3 linked regions of the Pelobacter seleniigenes DSM 18267 genome follow. Each later gene encodes a partner of the first gene's protein in a complex. Links are inferred from orthologs where the notes say so. Each region holds a gene or a part of one and is shown on either strand. Other genes may lie near its edges.

The links. Proteins that work in one complex are often made in the same cells at the same time.
Region 2: the proteins of tsaD (region 1) and tsaB are in contact, whole or in part, in a solved structure (PDB 4WQ4), measured with the Escherichia coli proteins. The link is inferred for Pelobacter seleniigenes DSM 18267 from one-to-one orthologs.
Region 3: the proteins of tsaD (region 1) and tsaE are in contact, whole or in part, in a crystal structure (PDB 6N9A), measured with the Thermotoga maritima proteins. The link is inferred for Pelobacter seleniigenes DSM 18267 from one-to-one orthologs. Residues at the interface, in WP_004082750.1 of Thermotoga maritima: Cys10, Asp11, Arg49, His50, Leu82, Gly84, Gly135, Gly136, Glu154, Thr155, Leu156, Asp157, Asp158, Ser159, Glu162, Asp165, Lys166, Arg169, Leu170, Tyr175, Lys213, Thr214, Leu217, Tyr218, Gln221, Arg222, Asn324; in WP_004082108.1 of Thermotoga maritima: Leu37, Gly38, Lys46, Lys57, Val59, Lys60, Ser61, Thr63, Phe64, Thr65, Leu66, Met67, Val69, Pro71, Tyr82, Arg83, Leu84, Asp86, Asp88, Phe89, Asp93, Ile128, Asp130, Glu131, Arg134.

The regions. Positions count from the first base shown.
Region 1 is NZ_JOMG01000004.1:672,025-677,675, reverse strand. What follows is about bases 1,239-4,061. They hold tsaD (tRNA (adenosine(37)-N6)-threonylcarbamoyltransferase complex transferase subunit TsaD), read right to left. Parts: upstream 3,246-4,061; coding sequence 2,232-3,245; downstream 1,239-2,231. Other genes in these bases: N909_RS0120070 (PhoH family protein), read right to left, coding at 3,272-4,061; N909_RS0120080 (DUF2062 domain-containing protein), read right to left, coding at 1,735-2,217; rsmA (16S rRNA (adenine(1518)-N(6)/adenine(1519)-N(6))-dimethyltransferase RsmA), read right to left, coding at 1,239-1,732. In the rest of the region: N909_RS0120090 (NAD-glutamate dehydrogenase domain-containing protein), read right to left, coding at 1-816; more of rsmA, read right to left, coding at 941-1,238; more of N909_RS0120070, read right to left, coding at 4,062-4,591; N909_RS0120065 (aminotransferase class V-fold PLP-dependent enzyme), read right to left, coding at 4,643-5,651.
Region 2 is NZ_JOMG01000004.1:363,215-367,627, forward strand. What follows is about bases 1-2,999. They hold tsaB (tRNA (adenosine(37)-N6)-threonylcarbamoyltransferase complex dimerization subunit type 1 TsaB), read left to right. Parts: upstream 1-1,138; coding sequence 1,139-1,861; downstream 1,862-2,999. Other genes in these bases: rseP (RIP metalloprotease RseP), read left to right, coding at 1-1,142; N909_RS0118590 (hypothetical protein), read left to right, coding at 2,189-2,407; ilvB (biosynthetic-type acetolactate synthase large subunit), read left to right, coding at 2,719-2,999. In the rest of the region: more of ilvB, read left to right, coding at 3,000-4,413. UniProt on the Escherichia coli protein: Required for the formation of a threonylcarbamoyl group on adenosine at position 37 (t(6)A37) in tRNAs that read codons beginning with adenine.
Region 3 is NZ_JOMG01000002.1:227,869-232,123, forward strand. The notes cover bases 1,415-4,255. They hold tsaE (tRNA (adenosine(37)-N6)-threonylcarbamoyltransferase complex ATPase subunit type 1 TsaE), read right to left. Parts: upstream 3,162-4,255; coding sequence 2,667-3,161; downstream 1,415-2,666. Other genes in these bases: N909_RS0103675 (aspartate kinase), read right to left, coding at 1,415-2,524; N909_RS0103685 (CBS domain-containing protein), read right to left, coding at 3,166-3,615; N909_RS0103690 (bifunctional ADP-dependent NAD(P)H-hydrate dehydratase/NAD(P)H-hydrate epimerase), read right to left, coding at 3,618-4,255. Outside these bases: cimA (citramalate synthase), read right to left, coding at 1-1,141; more of N909_RS0103675, read right to left, coding at 1,292-1,414. UniProt on the Escherichia coli protein: Required for the formation of a threonylcarbamoyl group on adenosine at position 37 (t(6)A37) in tRNAs that read codons beginning with adenine.

The DNA of each region.
Region 1 (5,651 bases):
CGGGAAGACCTTTTCCGCAGTCAGCGGAACAGGTGTCGTATCCTGATAAAAGGGGTTCTCGTAAAAATCGGTCAGGCCAAGCGCCCGGGAGCTGTCTTCTTTGAAAGCGTCGACTTGAGCTCCGGCCACATAGGTGAAGGTACGGCTGGCCACCGGGATGAAATTTTCTTCCTGTAGCCATTGATAAAGATCACGATAACGGTCCAACCCTTTGATATTATTCAGTGCCGCAAACTGGCGCAGCATGGCCGGACGATCCTGATAAATCTGCACCGTGGAAGCGATAACGGTGCGTACGGCATTTTCAAGTTTTTCGGTCAGGCGCGCCGGGAAGCGTTGCAGCTCGATCCAGACAAAGGATTCCCTGGGCAACTCGCTGTCCGCTTCAGCCAGACGTTCCAGCACCGGGCCTTTGCGATCAACGGAAAGGATCGGGTGACAAACCACCCGGAAATGAATTGAACGACGGTGAAGAAATTCCTGTAGAGAGAAGAAGATATGGTTGGCATCGGGAGAGTTGGCAAACAGGTAATAACGGCCCGGTTCCTGTTGCGGAACCATTTGGACCTTAACTCTGTCATCCCTTCGCTCCAGAAACTTACTCGCCTGAACAAGGTCCTGGACCAGTGTCTCCAGGCTTAGCTGGTTGAGGATGTTGGACGGAATCTCCTGGCGCAGGATGCGCGCCAGCTCGAGATTGAGGGACAGCATCCTGGTTTCACCCAGACGGTTCAGCTCCTGCTCGATATTCTCATCTTGAAACTGCTGCTCTCTCTGCTCTGACGTACGACCTTTGCGGGCCACAGTCACCTTCATGCTCGACTCCCTGTTTCATCATTGAATAAGGGGAAAAGATCAAGCCACGGACGGAATTACCCGCGGCGACGTTCGAATCATAGACCAGTGAAATAGGCTTATCAAGTCAGAGAGCAAATAAAATTTAAGAGCGGCTAAAAAAAGCGCGAGTCAGGGCGGAAAACTCCTCCAGGTGGAGAGTTTCGCCCCGTCTGCCGGGGTCAATTCCGGTTGTGTCCAGCGCGATGTCGATCTCCGCGGCCATAAAACCGGCCCCCTGCAGACTGTTGCGCAGGGTTTTGCGGCGCTGGGTAAACGCCCCCTTGACAACCTTCCGGAACAGACCCTCATCAACCGGGTCGACCCGCGGTGTAACACGACGCTGAAAATGGAGTACGATGGAATCGACTTTGGGTGGCGGGTTGAAGGCCCCGGGCCTGACCAGGGTGACATTGCGCAGGTCAAACCAGAGCTGACAGAGCACAGACAGGATACCGTAATCCTTGCTACCCGGCGCAGCCAGCAACCGTTCACCGACCTCACGCTGAAACATCAGCACCAGGCGTTCGAACAGATGGCGGTACTCCAGAATCCGAAACACCACCTGACTGGAAATATTGTAAGGCAGATTGGCCACCATGATATAAGGAGGCTGGTTGAACAGCTCTCCCCAGGGCAGCTTGAGGACATCCCCCCCGTGAACGATCAGACCGGGATCGCTGCGCTGGTTGAGACGTTCAATCAGGTCACGATCGATCTCCATGACTTCCACCTGTGCGGCCAGCGGCAACAGCCGGTCGGTCAGGACCCCAAGACCGGGGCCGATTTCCACCACCCGCTGACTGCCGTCAAGGGCGGCGGCGGTCATGATTTTGTCGATCACTCCCTGATCGTGCAGGAAATGCTGACCGAAACGCTTTTTAGTGCGATATTCCATGGTTATTCAGGTTTCTGGCGCCGGCGCGGCCAGCGTGGAATTTTCCATTGGCGCAGGCTGGGAATGAATCTGACGGTCAGTGAATAGCCGATGATGGACGCCGGTATGCCCAGCACCAGGCAACCAAGCAGTAACGGCTCGCCGACCTGAACACCCATTTTCCAACTCAGATCGGCACTGAAATCAGGCGAGCCGATGGATGGGTATCCGAGGAGAACGCGGCCGATTTCGTATTCAAGGCCGTAAATGAATGGGGCGGTCAGCGGATTGGTCACCCAGACCCCGATAAAAGTTGCAATCTTATTCTGCCGCAGCAGAAAAGCGAACAAGAGAGCAAGGATGATCTGCACCCCGAAGGTCGGTGTAAAACCGATGAACAGACCCAGGGCCATGCCGCGAGCGACGGCATCCGGTTCGGACTGGATGCGCGCCAGTCGAATCATATTCAATTTAAATTGTCTGAAGAAACCCCAGCGTCGCCACATAACTCAGAACAACCTCAACCCCGGACCTGTTCCAGCGGCCAGCTGGAAACAGCGTTCAGGTCAAGTCCGGAGCGCTGTCCGCGCGACAGGTAGTAATCCCCTGCCACCGCCAGCATGGCGGCATTATCGGCGCAAAGCCCGGGAGATGGAAAGATAGCTTCAAGACCCTTTTCGGCAGCCAAACGGGTCAGGGTCGCACGCAGACCTGAATTACAGGCAACCCCGCCAGCCACCACAATCCGGCACAACCCTTCCGCCCGCGCGGCACGGATGATCTTCCGGGTCAGGACATCGACCACCGCGGTTTGAAAGGCACAGGCAACCTGAGCGATATGTTGGTCATCCGGCCGGTTTTCAAGTCCGTGCAGATAATTCAATACCGCTGTCTTCATGCCGGAAAAGCTGAAATCGAAATTGTCTTTTTTAAGTAGCGGTCGCGGGAACACGATTCCCCCGTCATCCCCGGACTTGGCCAGGCGGTCAATAATCGGGCCGCCCGGATAACCGAGTCCGAGCATTTTAGCCACTTTGTCAAAAGCTTCCCCTGCAGCGTCATCAACAGTGCGGCCCAGCAAGCGGTAACGGCCGATTCCGTCGACCCGAAACAGATGGGTATGCCCGCCGGAAACCGCAGCGGCCAGAAAGGGGAATTCGACCTGCCGTTCAAGCTGAATGGCGAGGATATGACCCTCAATATGATGTACCCCGATCATGGGAACACCCAGGGCATAGGCATAGGCCTTGGCAAAGGACAGGCCGACCAGCAAAGCGCCGATCAGACCCGGCCCCCGGGTGGCCGCCACACCCTCAAGCTGGCCCGGTTTCACACCAGCATCCGCCAGCGCCTGAGCCACCAGGGGATTGATCACTTCGAGATGGCGGCGCGAGGCCAGTTCCGGAACAACTCCCCCGTACACCGCATGCAGATCAACCTGGGAGGATATCAGGTTGGAGAGCACCTCCGCGCCATTGCGGACAACTGCGACGGAGGTCTCGTCGCAGGAACTTTCAAGAGCCAGCAGCAACATGTTATTTCATCATTCCATTCATTCCATTACAGCAGATTCGCTGCCAGTTCGGCCAGGGCCGACCGCTCTCCCTTGCTTAAGGTCGTGTGTCCGGCAATATCATGCCCTTTCAGTCGTTCAACAGCATAAGTCAATCCGTTACTGGCCGAATCGACATAAGGATTGTCGATCTGGAAGGGGTCGCCGGTCAAAATAATTTTAGTCCCCTCCCCAGCCCGCGTGATAATGGTCTTGATCTCGTGGGGAGTCAGGTTTTGCGCTTCATCGACAATCATGTACTGCTTGGGGATCGACCGGCCGCGAATATAAGTCAGCGGCTCAATCTCCATCAAGCCCAGGTCGATAAGTTCGCGATAGCCGCGTTTTCTTTTGCCGGCTTCATCGTAGGAGGACAGCAACAATTCCACATTGTCAAAAATAGGCTGCATCCAGGGAGACAGTTTTTCTTCGATATCGCCAGGCAGAAAACCGAGATCGCGCCCCATGGGGAACACCGGGCGGGACACCAGCAGCCGATTATAAGCGCCTTCGTCGGCAGTTTTCAACAATCCTGCCGCAATAGCAAGCAAAGTTTTCCCGGTGCCAGCTTTTCCAACCAGTGAGACCAGCTGCACATCGTCATTCAGTAACAGATCGAAGGCGAACTGCTGTTCGCGGTTGCGGGCGTGAATCCCCCAAATTCCCTCTTTGGGAATTTTCAGCAACGGAACAATTTTCTTGCCGACGCTGTCGTAGCGGCCGATGGCGGTATGCGAGGGGTTGGTCTCATCAACCAGGGTTATCCCCTGATTGGAGTAAAACTCGCCGGTCACTGCCAGCGCCCCCTGCTCATAAAAAAGGTCAACCTGTTCGGCCGGCACCAGCTGTTCGGTCGTCCCCGTGTAAAGATCTTCCACCGGGATCTTGTCATTCTGATAATCTTCGGTGCGTAAACCGATGGTATCCGCCTTGATCCTTAGGTTGATGTCCTTGGTGACGAAGATCACCGGGCCGTTCGGAGAATTCTCCTGCAGATCCTTGGCCACCGCGATAATCCGGTTATCGCCACGATCAACGCGCAGCTCCGGCGGCAGTTTCTGCATCAGCTCTTCTTTATAGATCGCAACCCGCAGCACGCCGCCATTTTCCAGCGGAACCCCCTCTACCAGTTTGGCCTGGAGACGAAACTCATCGATCATCCGCGAGATGTGCCGGGCATTGCGGCCGGTTTCACTTTGATCTTTCTTAAACCGATCAATCTCTTCGATCACCGTCAGCGGCAGAATCACGTGATTGTCGGAAAACTTCAGAATAGCCTGGGGATCATGAAGCAGCACATTGGTATCAAGAACGTAATGTTTTTTCATAGTCGAATAATATCCTCTGGAAAGCCCGTCGGGACAGCTGGCCGAAACCGGTCAGAGCGACCCGGCGCAGCGGCTGATTCCGTCAATGGCCTTGATAAAGCGGGCGATATCATCTTCCCGGGTGAAGTAGCCGGGACTGACTCGGACACTCCCGGTGGGGAAAGTACCGATACTGCGGTGCGCATCCGGAGCACAATGCAGTCCAACCCGCACCGCGATCTGCTGCTGATCAAGCAAGTAACCGATCTCAGCCGGATCGCGACCGTCAATATTGAATGAAACCGCGGCTCCTCTCAAGGAAAAATCCTTGCTGCCATAAATTGTCAACCCGGGGCACTGCTCCAGACCACGGACCAATTGTTCAACCAGGGCCTGTTCATGGGCCCGAATCGTTGAAATCCCGGTTCGTTGAACGAACTCCAGCGCAGCGTGCAGTCCGGCCAAACCGGGCATATTGTAGGTCCCGCTTTCCAGTCGTTCCGGCAATTCGGCCGGCTGATGCACAGAATGAGAATTGGCGCCGGTGCCGCCGTAAAGCAGCGGGGTCAGTTCGATCCCTTCCCGTAAATAAAGAAAGCCGGTTCCCTGCGGTCCGAGCAGCCCTTTGTGACCGGGGGCGGCGAACAGGTCGATCTCGAGCGCGGCCAGGTCAATGGGAACCGCGCCGGCCGATTGCGAACCGTCAACCAGCAACAGGACACCATGTTCATGGCACCAACTTCCCAGCCCGACCAGATTCTGCAGCGTTCCAAAGACATTGGAGCAATGATTAATCACCAGCAACCGGGTCGGCTGTTCCAGACAAGCGCGGTACAGATCTTCCCTGGCAACAAGGCCGGTACAAGGATCAGCCGCAACCTTGACCACCTCAACATCTCGCTCCGTCAAGGCCTGCAAAGGCCGGGCAACGGCATTGTGCTCAACGCTACTGGTCACCACCCGGTCACCCGGTCGCAACAGCCCAAACAGGGCCTGATTGATAGCCATGGTCGCATTGAAGGTGAAGATGAAGCGGGCCGAATCAGGACAGTGAAACAGTTCCGCCAGCAACTCCCGGGTC
Region 2 (4,413 bases), 310 kb from region 1 along the record:
CGTTGGGCGGCTATGTGCAGATGCTTGGCGAAGGGGGCGGCGAGCAGGGTGAGGATGCCGAACTGACGCCAGCTGAGGCGGCCCGTTCCTTTGCCCATAAACCGGTTTCGAAGCGGTTGGCGATTGTTCTTGCCGGTCCGGCGATGAACTTGCTGCTGCCGCTGTTGATTCTGCCGGTGAGCTTTATGGTCGGGGTTCAGGTTCCCAGCTATTTTGATCAGCCCGCCTGTATCGGTTATGTTGTCCCGGATTCTAATGCTGCCACCGCCGGTTTTGTCGGCGGCGATTGTGTGGTGGGTCTGAATGGGCAGGCGATCCACAGCTGGAATGAAGCGAACAAGGCGTTTGTGAGCCAAGCCGGTGATTCTTTGCATTTCCGCATCGAGCGTAACGGCCAGACCCGGACCATTGAAATTCCCGCTGAAAATGACAGCCTGGAGGGAATGCAGGCGCTCGGGCTATTGCCGACTCAGGAAGCGCGGGTCGGAGCCATGGCTGCGGATATGCCTGCGGCACAGGCCGGGTTGCAGCGTGGTGACCTGATTCTGGCGATTGACGGACATAAGGTTTTTTCCTGGTACGATTTAAGAGGGATTATTCAGCAGGTCGGCAAGCAAAAGGTTCCGGTTTTGCTGGAGCGTGGAGGAAAACAGAGTGTTGTCGAGGTGACTCCGCAACAGCGGGCAGGGGAGGGGGAATACCTGCTCGGCATCGCTCCGTTGCAAAGTTTCCAATTGAAGCATTTCGGGTTTGCTGCCTCTATCAAAGAGGGGGCCAAGCGCACCTGGGAACTGATTGACCTGACAGTGGTTTTTGTGCAGAAGCTTTTCACCGGGAATGTCTCCGCCAAGAACATCGGCGGCCCGATCACCGTGGTTCAGATTGCCGGACAGGCTGCGCAGACCGACCTCGCGTCAATTCTGTCGGTGTTGGCTTTTATTTCCATTCAGCTCGGAATTCTTAACCTGTTGCCGATTCCGATTCTGGACGGCGGACATATCCTTTTTTACAGTATTGAGCTGATTTTACGTAGGCCTGTCTCCATCAGAGCACGCGAGATGGCGCAACAGGTCGGAATGGCCATGCTGCTGATGTTGATGGTCTTGGCATTTTATAATGACATTGTACGGCTTTGGGGATGAATAAAGATTTTTCACACACCAGAATCCTGGCTTTGGACACGGCTTCATTGACGGGCAGCGTGGCTTTGTGCCAGGGCGAAACCCTGGTCGCAGAATCCTTACTGAATGTACGCAGCACCCATAGTGAAAAACTGCTTGGGCAAATTGATTTGCTGCTGGGCGAAGCCGGTTGGGATCTTGCTGACCTCGATCTGCTCGCTGCAGTAACCGGACCCGGGTCCTTTACCGGGTTGCGTATCGGTTTGGCAACCCTCAAAGGGTTGGGGCAGGTTCTCGATAAATCGGTTGTTCCGGTTTCGGCATTGCAGGTCGCTGCGTTGGGTGCTCCTTTGGCCACAGTCCCGGTCTGTGCTTTTTTGGATGCCCGCAAAAAAGAAGTTTACACCCAGCTGTTCGATACCCTGACCGGCTCGCCGATTGCCATCGACCAGCCACGGGTCCTCCCGCCGCGCGTCCTGCTGGAAAAATTGCCGGGGCGGGTTGTTCTGGTCGGTGACGGGGTTTCCCTGTACCACGATCTGATTATTGATTGTCTGGGGGAAAGAGCGGTGCTGCCACCTGCTCCCGCTCATCAGCGGCATGCTTTTCAAGCGGCCTGGTTGGCCCTCCAGGCCTTCAAAGACGGCGCCGTAGGCAGTGCTGCCGAATTGCAGCCGACCTATATCCGTCCTTCCGATGCCGAATTAAACCTTCCCGCTAAGCCAGCTTCGGTTGTTTAATCTCCGTCGCCGGTCATGGAGAAGAGGGGGCAGCGGCCGGCACAATCGTGTTCCGTTTCTGGTTAGTAGTTGACAATCTTGAAGCGATTTGGTTATTTTGAGATAGCGATAACAAAGATGGTTTCGACTTAAGTTCTCTGGTCCGAACCACGGGGTTTCTGCTTTGGAGGCCTGCCTTTTTGCAACGTCATTGGGATTGAAAATTTGCACTCGGGGACGTAGCCGTATACGCCGCACCGGCAAACGGAAAGATCGTGAGACATTGTAAAAATCGGAGGGCTTTGAACAGGGACAGGTTTTAACCCAGCTACATGCGCGGAGGTGCCAATGGACATTGACCAAAACCTTTTGCAAGATCTTATCGAGAACAACCCCCGTTTCCGCATGCTTTACGAAGAACACGTCATCTTTGAAAAACAACTCACCGAATATGAAAAAAAAGCGTTTTTAACCCCTCAAGAAGAGCTTGAAAAAAATAAAGTCAAGAAAATGAAACTGGTTGGCAAAGACGAAATGGAAAAGATTGTCCAGTCCGTGACCGTCTGATTCCGTATCCCAGTTGTTGGGTGTTTTGATACAGCAAAGGGTTTAAGCATCGGCTTAAACCCTTTGCTGTATTTGAACCCCTGAGGACGGTGGAAAAGTATGAGTTCTTCGTTCCCGGGTGGCAGTGTTTGTACGTTATGTACATCATTTCCCCTTGACAACTGTGTCCCGGTCATGAAAAGTCTTCTGTTCCCGGGATATCAACGGCAAGACGATGGGGTTTTGGCCTGCCTGATCGGCAACTCGCGGAGAACGGGCGGGAGTAAGAGCTTTATTCGAGATCATAGTACGAGGTTTTTCAGGAGGCACAGATGGAGCTGACCGGGTCACAGATTTTACTTGAATGTTTGAAGCTGGAAGGAATCGATACCGTTTTCGGTTACCCCGGTGGCGCTGTCATCAATATTTACGATGATCTGTATGACTCCACAATCCGGCATATTTTGACCCGCCATGAACAGGCGGCGGTACATGCCGCAGACGGTTATGCACGCTGTACGGGCAAGGTTGGCGTTGTGATCGCCACCAGCGGGCCCGGGGCGACCAATACGGTGACCGGGATTGCCACTGCCTATATGGATTCGGTGCCCATGGTAATTATTACCGGGCAGGTGCCGACGCCGCTGATCGGCAATGACGCTTTTCAGGAAGCCGACATCTGCGGCATGACCAGAACCTGTACCAAGCACAATTTCCTGATCAAGGATATCCGTGATCTGGCCCGCACCATCAAAGAGGCTTTTTATATTGCCCGAACGGGTCGTCCCGGGCCGGTATTGATCGATTTCCCAAAAGACATTCAGGTCACCAAATACAAATTTTCCTATCCCGACCGGGTGAGTCTGCGTGGCTACAAGCCGACCTATAACGGGAACTTCCGGCAGATCGAGAAAGCGGCCAAGCTCATTCTGTCGGCCCGTAAACCGCTGCTCTATATTGGCGGTGGAATCAACCTTTCGGCCGCCAACGATGAGCTGCTCAAACTGGTCGAACAGACCAGGATTCCGGTGGCAACGACCTTGATGGCCATGTCGGCGTTTCCTCAGGGCCATCCGTCGGCTCTCGGTATGCTGGGAATGCATGGGACCTTCTATGCCAATATGTCGGTTGCCGAATGTGATCTGCTGATTGCCGTAGGCGCCAGGTTTGATGATCGCGTCACCGGCCGCATCGACTGTTTTGCCGAAAAAGCCAAAATTATCCATGTCGATATCGACCCGACCTCGATCCACAAGAATGTTGCGGTCGATCTGCCTATAGTCGGCGATCTGAAGGATGTTCTGGGAAAACTTTCCGGCAGTCTGAATCATAAGCAGGAATTGCTGGAAGATATGATCGAGGCGAGCAAGCCCTGGCGGGAGCAGATTGCCGGCTGGAAAGAGCGGCACCCGATGGAGTATCAGGGTTCCGATTCCATCATCAAGCCGCAGTTTGTCATCGAAAAAATCAGGGAGTTGACTGCGGACGATGCCATCATTGCCACCGAAGTTGGTCAGCACCAGATGTGGACAGCTCAGTTTTTTCAATTCAGCAGACCGCGCACCTTCCTGACCTCCGGTGGTCTCGGCACCATGGGCTTCGGGTTGCCGGCGGCTCTTGGCGCCCAAGTCGCTTTTCCCGACCGGCAGGTCATCGATATCTCGGGAGACGGTTCGTTTCAGATGAATTCCCAGGAACTGGCGTCGTTGGTGCAACATCAACTGCCGGTGAAAATTGCCATCTTGAATAACAATTATCTGGGCATGGTTCGGCAGTGGCAGCAGATGTTTTTTAATGAACGTTACAGCCAGACCCCCATGGAACTGCCCATCGATTTTGTCAAATTGGCTGAGGCATACGGTGCGACCGGGCTTGAGGCAAGTCGACCGGAAGAGGTGGCGCCGACCATTAAAAAGGCCCTCGCCACCGCCGGGCCGGTACTGATGAATTTCAAGGTTGCTCGTGACGAAAATGTCCTGCCCATGGTACCTGCGGGTAAGGCAATCCATGAAATGGTTCTGGCTTCC
Region 3 (4,255 bases), on another replicon or contig:
CGAAAGAGGCCTCTGCCCCTTCAAACTGGAAGCCTTTATTTTCCAAATCCTTGATTTCTTCCAGAATTTCGAGGGTCACCGGATCCTGACTGTCTAGGGACAGGCCGCATTCCTCGGCTTTGGCCAAAATATTAGCGCGCCCGGAAAGGTCGGAGACCAGCACCCTGGTGCGGTTGCCGACCTGCTCCGGTCGAATATGTTCATAAGTCTGCGGATGACGCTGAATCGCGGACACATGAACCCCACCCTTGTGGGCAAAGGCTGAATTGCCAACATAGGGCTGATGTTTGTCCGGAGCAAGGTTGGCAAGTTCATAAATGTAGCGGGAAATTTTTCGCAGGTTTTTAAGCTTCTCGTCTGGCAAACATTGCAGCCCGGTCTTGAGCTGCAGAGCGGGAATGATGGAACAGAGGTTGGCGTTGCCACAGCGTTCCCCGAAGCCGTTCACCGTGCCCTGAACCTGGATAGCGCCGCAGTGGACAGCCATCAAAGAGTTGGCCACGGCACACTCGCTGTCGTTGTGGGCATGGATGCCCAGGGGAGTTGACACCGCCTTGCGCACAGCCTGCATAATGGCGGGGATTTCATGGGGCAGGGTCCCACCGTTGGTATCACAGAGCACAATACAGTCAACCCCGGCAGCAGCTGCGGCCTGCAGCGTTTTCAAGGCGTATTCAGGATTCTGCTTATAGCCGTCGAAGAAATGCTCCGCGTCGTAGATCACCTCGCTGACTCGCTCCTTGAGGTAGACCAGAGAATCATTAATCAATTCCAGGTTCTCCTCCAGGGAGATCCGCAAGGCCTCCTGGACATGAAAATCCCAGGTTTTGCCAAAGATGGTCACAACATCAGGAGTTGCGGCGACCAGCATCTGAATGTTGTTATCCTCGGCCGGGGTGATCCGCGCCCGTCGGGTGGAACCGAATGCGGCTATTTTACTATGCTCCAGGGTTTCGTTCTGCATGGCCCGGAAGAAGCTGATGTCCTTGGGGTTGGAGCCGGGCCAGCCGCCTTCGATATAATCGATGCCCAGTTCGTCAAGCTTCTTGGCGATGCGCACCTTATCTTCAACCTGAAAAGAGATATCTTCCGCCTGCGTTCCGTCACGCAAGGTGGTGTCGTACAGATAGATTTTTCCCATGCTATGGCATTCCTTGTCTGCCTTGCAATCTCCTGTCCGACGGAGATATTAGGAGCGGACCGGCGGAGGCAAGGATCGGCATTCGAATTTCAGCGGGGCAGTGTGCCTGAGGTGCTGGCTCTCCCCTCCTAGAGCCAGGTTGCCCATCATTCAGTTTTCTTCGATTTCCTTATGATCAAGACCGAAGGCTTCATGCAGAACCCGCACGGCCAACTCGGTATACTTCGCGTTAATGATGCAGGAAACCTTGATCTCACTGGTCGAAATCATTTCGATATTGATGCCTTCACGGGACAAGGTTTCAAACATGGTGCTGGCGACACCCGAATGGGAGCGCATGCCGACCCCGATGATGGAGACCTTGGCAATATTGTTGTTATGGCTGACCCCGCGGGCACCGATATTTGCGGCAATTTCCTCAATGATCTGAACCGCTTTTTTGGCATCCCCCTTGGGAACGGTAAAGGTCATGTCGGTCGCCCCTTCATGGGACACGTTCTGGATGATCATATCGACAGTGATATTGTTGTTGCTCAACGGGGTAAATATCTGGGCGGCAATTCCGGGATGATCGGGAACCCCGAAAATGCTGATTTTTGCTTCATCCTTGTTATAAGCGATACCTGAAACCAGTACGGTCTCCATCTCATGATCCTCCTTCATTACGAGCGTTCCCGGGCTGTCATCGAAACTTGAACGCACATGAACAACGACGTTGTATTTTTTGGCAAATTCGACACTGCGGATCTGCAGGATTTTGGCTCCCAGGGAAGCCATCTCGAGCATCTCCTCGTAAGAGATCTTTTCAATTTTCCGGGCGCTGGGCACCATGCGCGGATCGGTGGTGTAAACCCCGTCGACATCCGTGTAAATTTCACAGACATCCGCTTTCAGCGCGGCAGCGACCGCCACGGCCGAGGTATCCGAACCGCCCCGGCCGAGGGTGGTGATATTCCCTTCGCCGTCGGTCCCTTGAAATCCGGCGACGACAATAATTGTCCCGCTTTTCAGGTCTTCGCGGATTTTCTTGTCATCGATGCTTTTGATTCTCGCCTTGGCGTGAGCTTTGTCAGTGACCATGGGAATTTGATAGCCAAGATAGCTTTTGGCATTGTAGCCCATGGATTGCAGGCACATGGACAGTAATGCAATGGTCACCTGCTCCCCGGTTGACACCAGGACATCATATTCACGCTCGTTGGGAAATTCGCTGATTTCCTCGGCCAAAGCAACCAGACGGTTGGTCTCACCAGCCATGGCGGAAACGATCACCACGACATCGTTTCCATCATCGAAAGTTTTGGCAACCCGGCGGGCAACATTGCGGATCCGCTCCACGGTTCCCACCGATGTTCCACCATATTTCTGAACTACCAGAGCCATAACAGTTTTCATCCTCCTCACAGGAAAAGCCGACGGTCGACCGCAGTCCCCATCGGTATTTATAAAGGTTTGATTTTCCAGATTTTTTAACTTAATAGCAAGAAAAATCCGGAGACCCGAAAAGGAGTCGCCGCATTATTCGCTACTTTTGCTCGACCGCGGTCTCTACCACAAAGGCTCTCAGGCGCTCAAGCAGGGTCCGATGGTCCTCATCCTGAGCGGACAATTCAATCAGCCGCCGCTCATTGTCGAGACGTTGCAAGCGGACCCAAAGCCCACCCTGCAGGGTATCGCCGGTTTTTTCAGGCCATTCCACCAGCGCGACCCCGGAACCATAGGCATAATCATCAAAACCGATCTCAATTAATTCGTCCGGATCGGTCAACCGATAAAGGTCAAAATGATAAAGATCCAGCCTTGCCCGGTAGTGATTCATCAGGGTAAAGGTGGGGCTGGTGATCGGGATCCGCGCATCAACTCCCAGGCCTCGGGCAACCCCGCGGGCAAAGACCGATTTCCCGGTTCCCAGGTCGCCCTCCAGTAGAATCAGGGCCGGATCCTCCAACAGGCAGCCCAGCAGTCTCCCCAGTTCGCAGGTTGCCGCTTCATCGGAACTGGTAAACACCCAGGAGCTCACGCCTTCAATCCTCCATGGCCCGAATCAGGTCAAGCCGGGCCACGACGCCGACCATCTTGCCCTGCTCAACAACCGGCAACAGATGAACCTTGTGCTTACTCATCAGTCCTGCCAGATCGCGGACGCTGTCATTCGGGGAACAGGTCACCACATTCCGGCTGCACAGTTCCCCCACGGTGGTGGCGGTGACCCGGTCGACCTCTTCCTTGAACTTTTTCTCGCTGTCGAGATAAAAAACCCAATCGAACAGAGCCATGACCGTGGGAATATGCATCGGTCTCTGTTGCTCAACCAGGTCGGTTTCACTGATAACCCCGACCAGTTTGCCGTTTTCATCTAATACCGGCATATTGCTGTAACGGGTTTCGACAAATTTTTTAGCCAGTTCCTTGAGGCTGGTATCCGTTGTCACCGCAACGACGTCCGTTGTCATGATTTCTTTTGCTGTCAGCATGGTCAGGCTCCTTTCAGCAGTTCATGCCGTGCCACGGGCAAATGTGAGATCAGGTCGGTAGCAATCATCCCTGCCGTCCCGCTGGTCCCGGCGATCAGTTCCGCTGCCCGGCCGTGTAGCCAGGCCCCCAGAGAGGCTGCGGCAAAAGCATCCATGCCCTGGGCCAACAGACCGCCGATTAATCCGGTCAGGACATCGCCGCTGCCACCAGCGGCCAGTCCATCGTTGCCGGTGGCATTGATATCCACCCGGCCGTCCGCAGCCGCGATCACGGTCCGTGCACCTTTCAGCAACAGCACGACATTATATTGCGCGGCAAAGGTCGCCGCACATTCGAACCGATTCGCTTCTATCTCGGCCACACTCAACCCGCAAAGCCGGGCCATTTCACCGGGGTGAGGGGTCAGAACCAGGGGCGCACGGTCGGGTTGTTGCAGCAACTCCAGCTGTCCGGCCAGCAAGTTCAGCCCGTCGGCATCAAGCACCATTGGAACCCGGACATGCCCAATCAGCCAGCCCAGCAGACGGGCCAGCTCTGCACTCTGCCCCAAACCTGGACCTATGGCAACCGCCTGGCGTCCGTTCAACAGAGCTTGCAGTTGCGGGCGGGCGGCAAAACTCAGCAGACCGTCCTGATCAG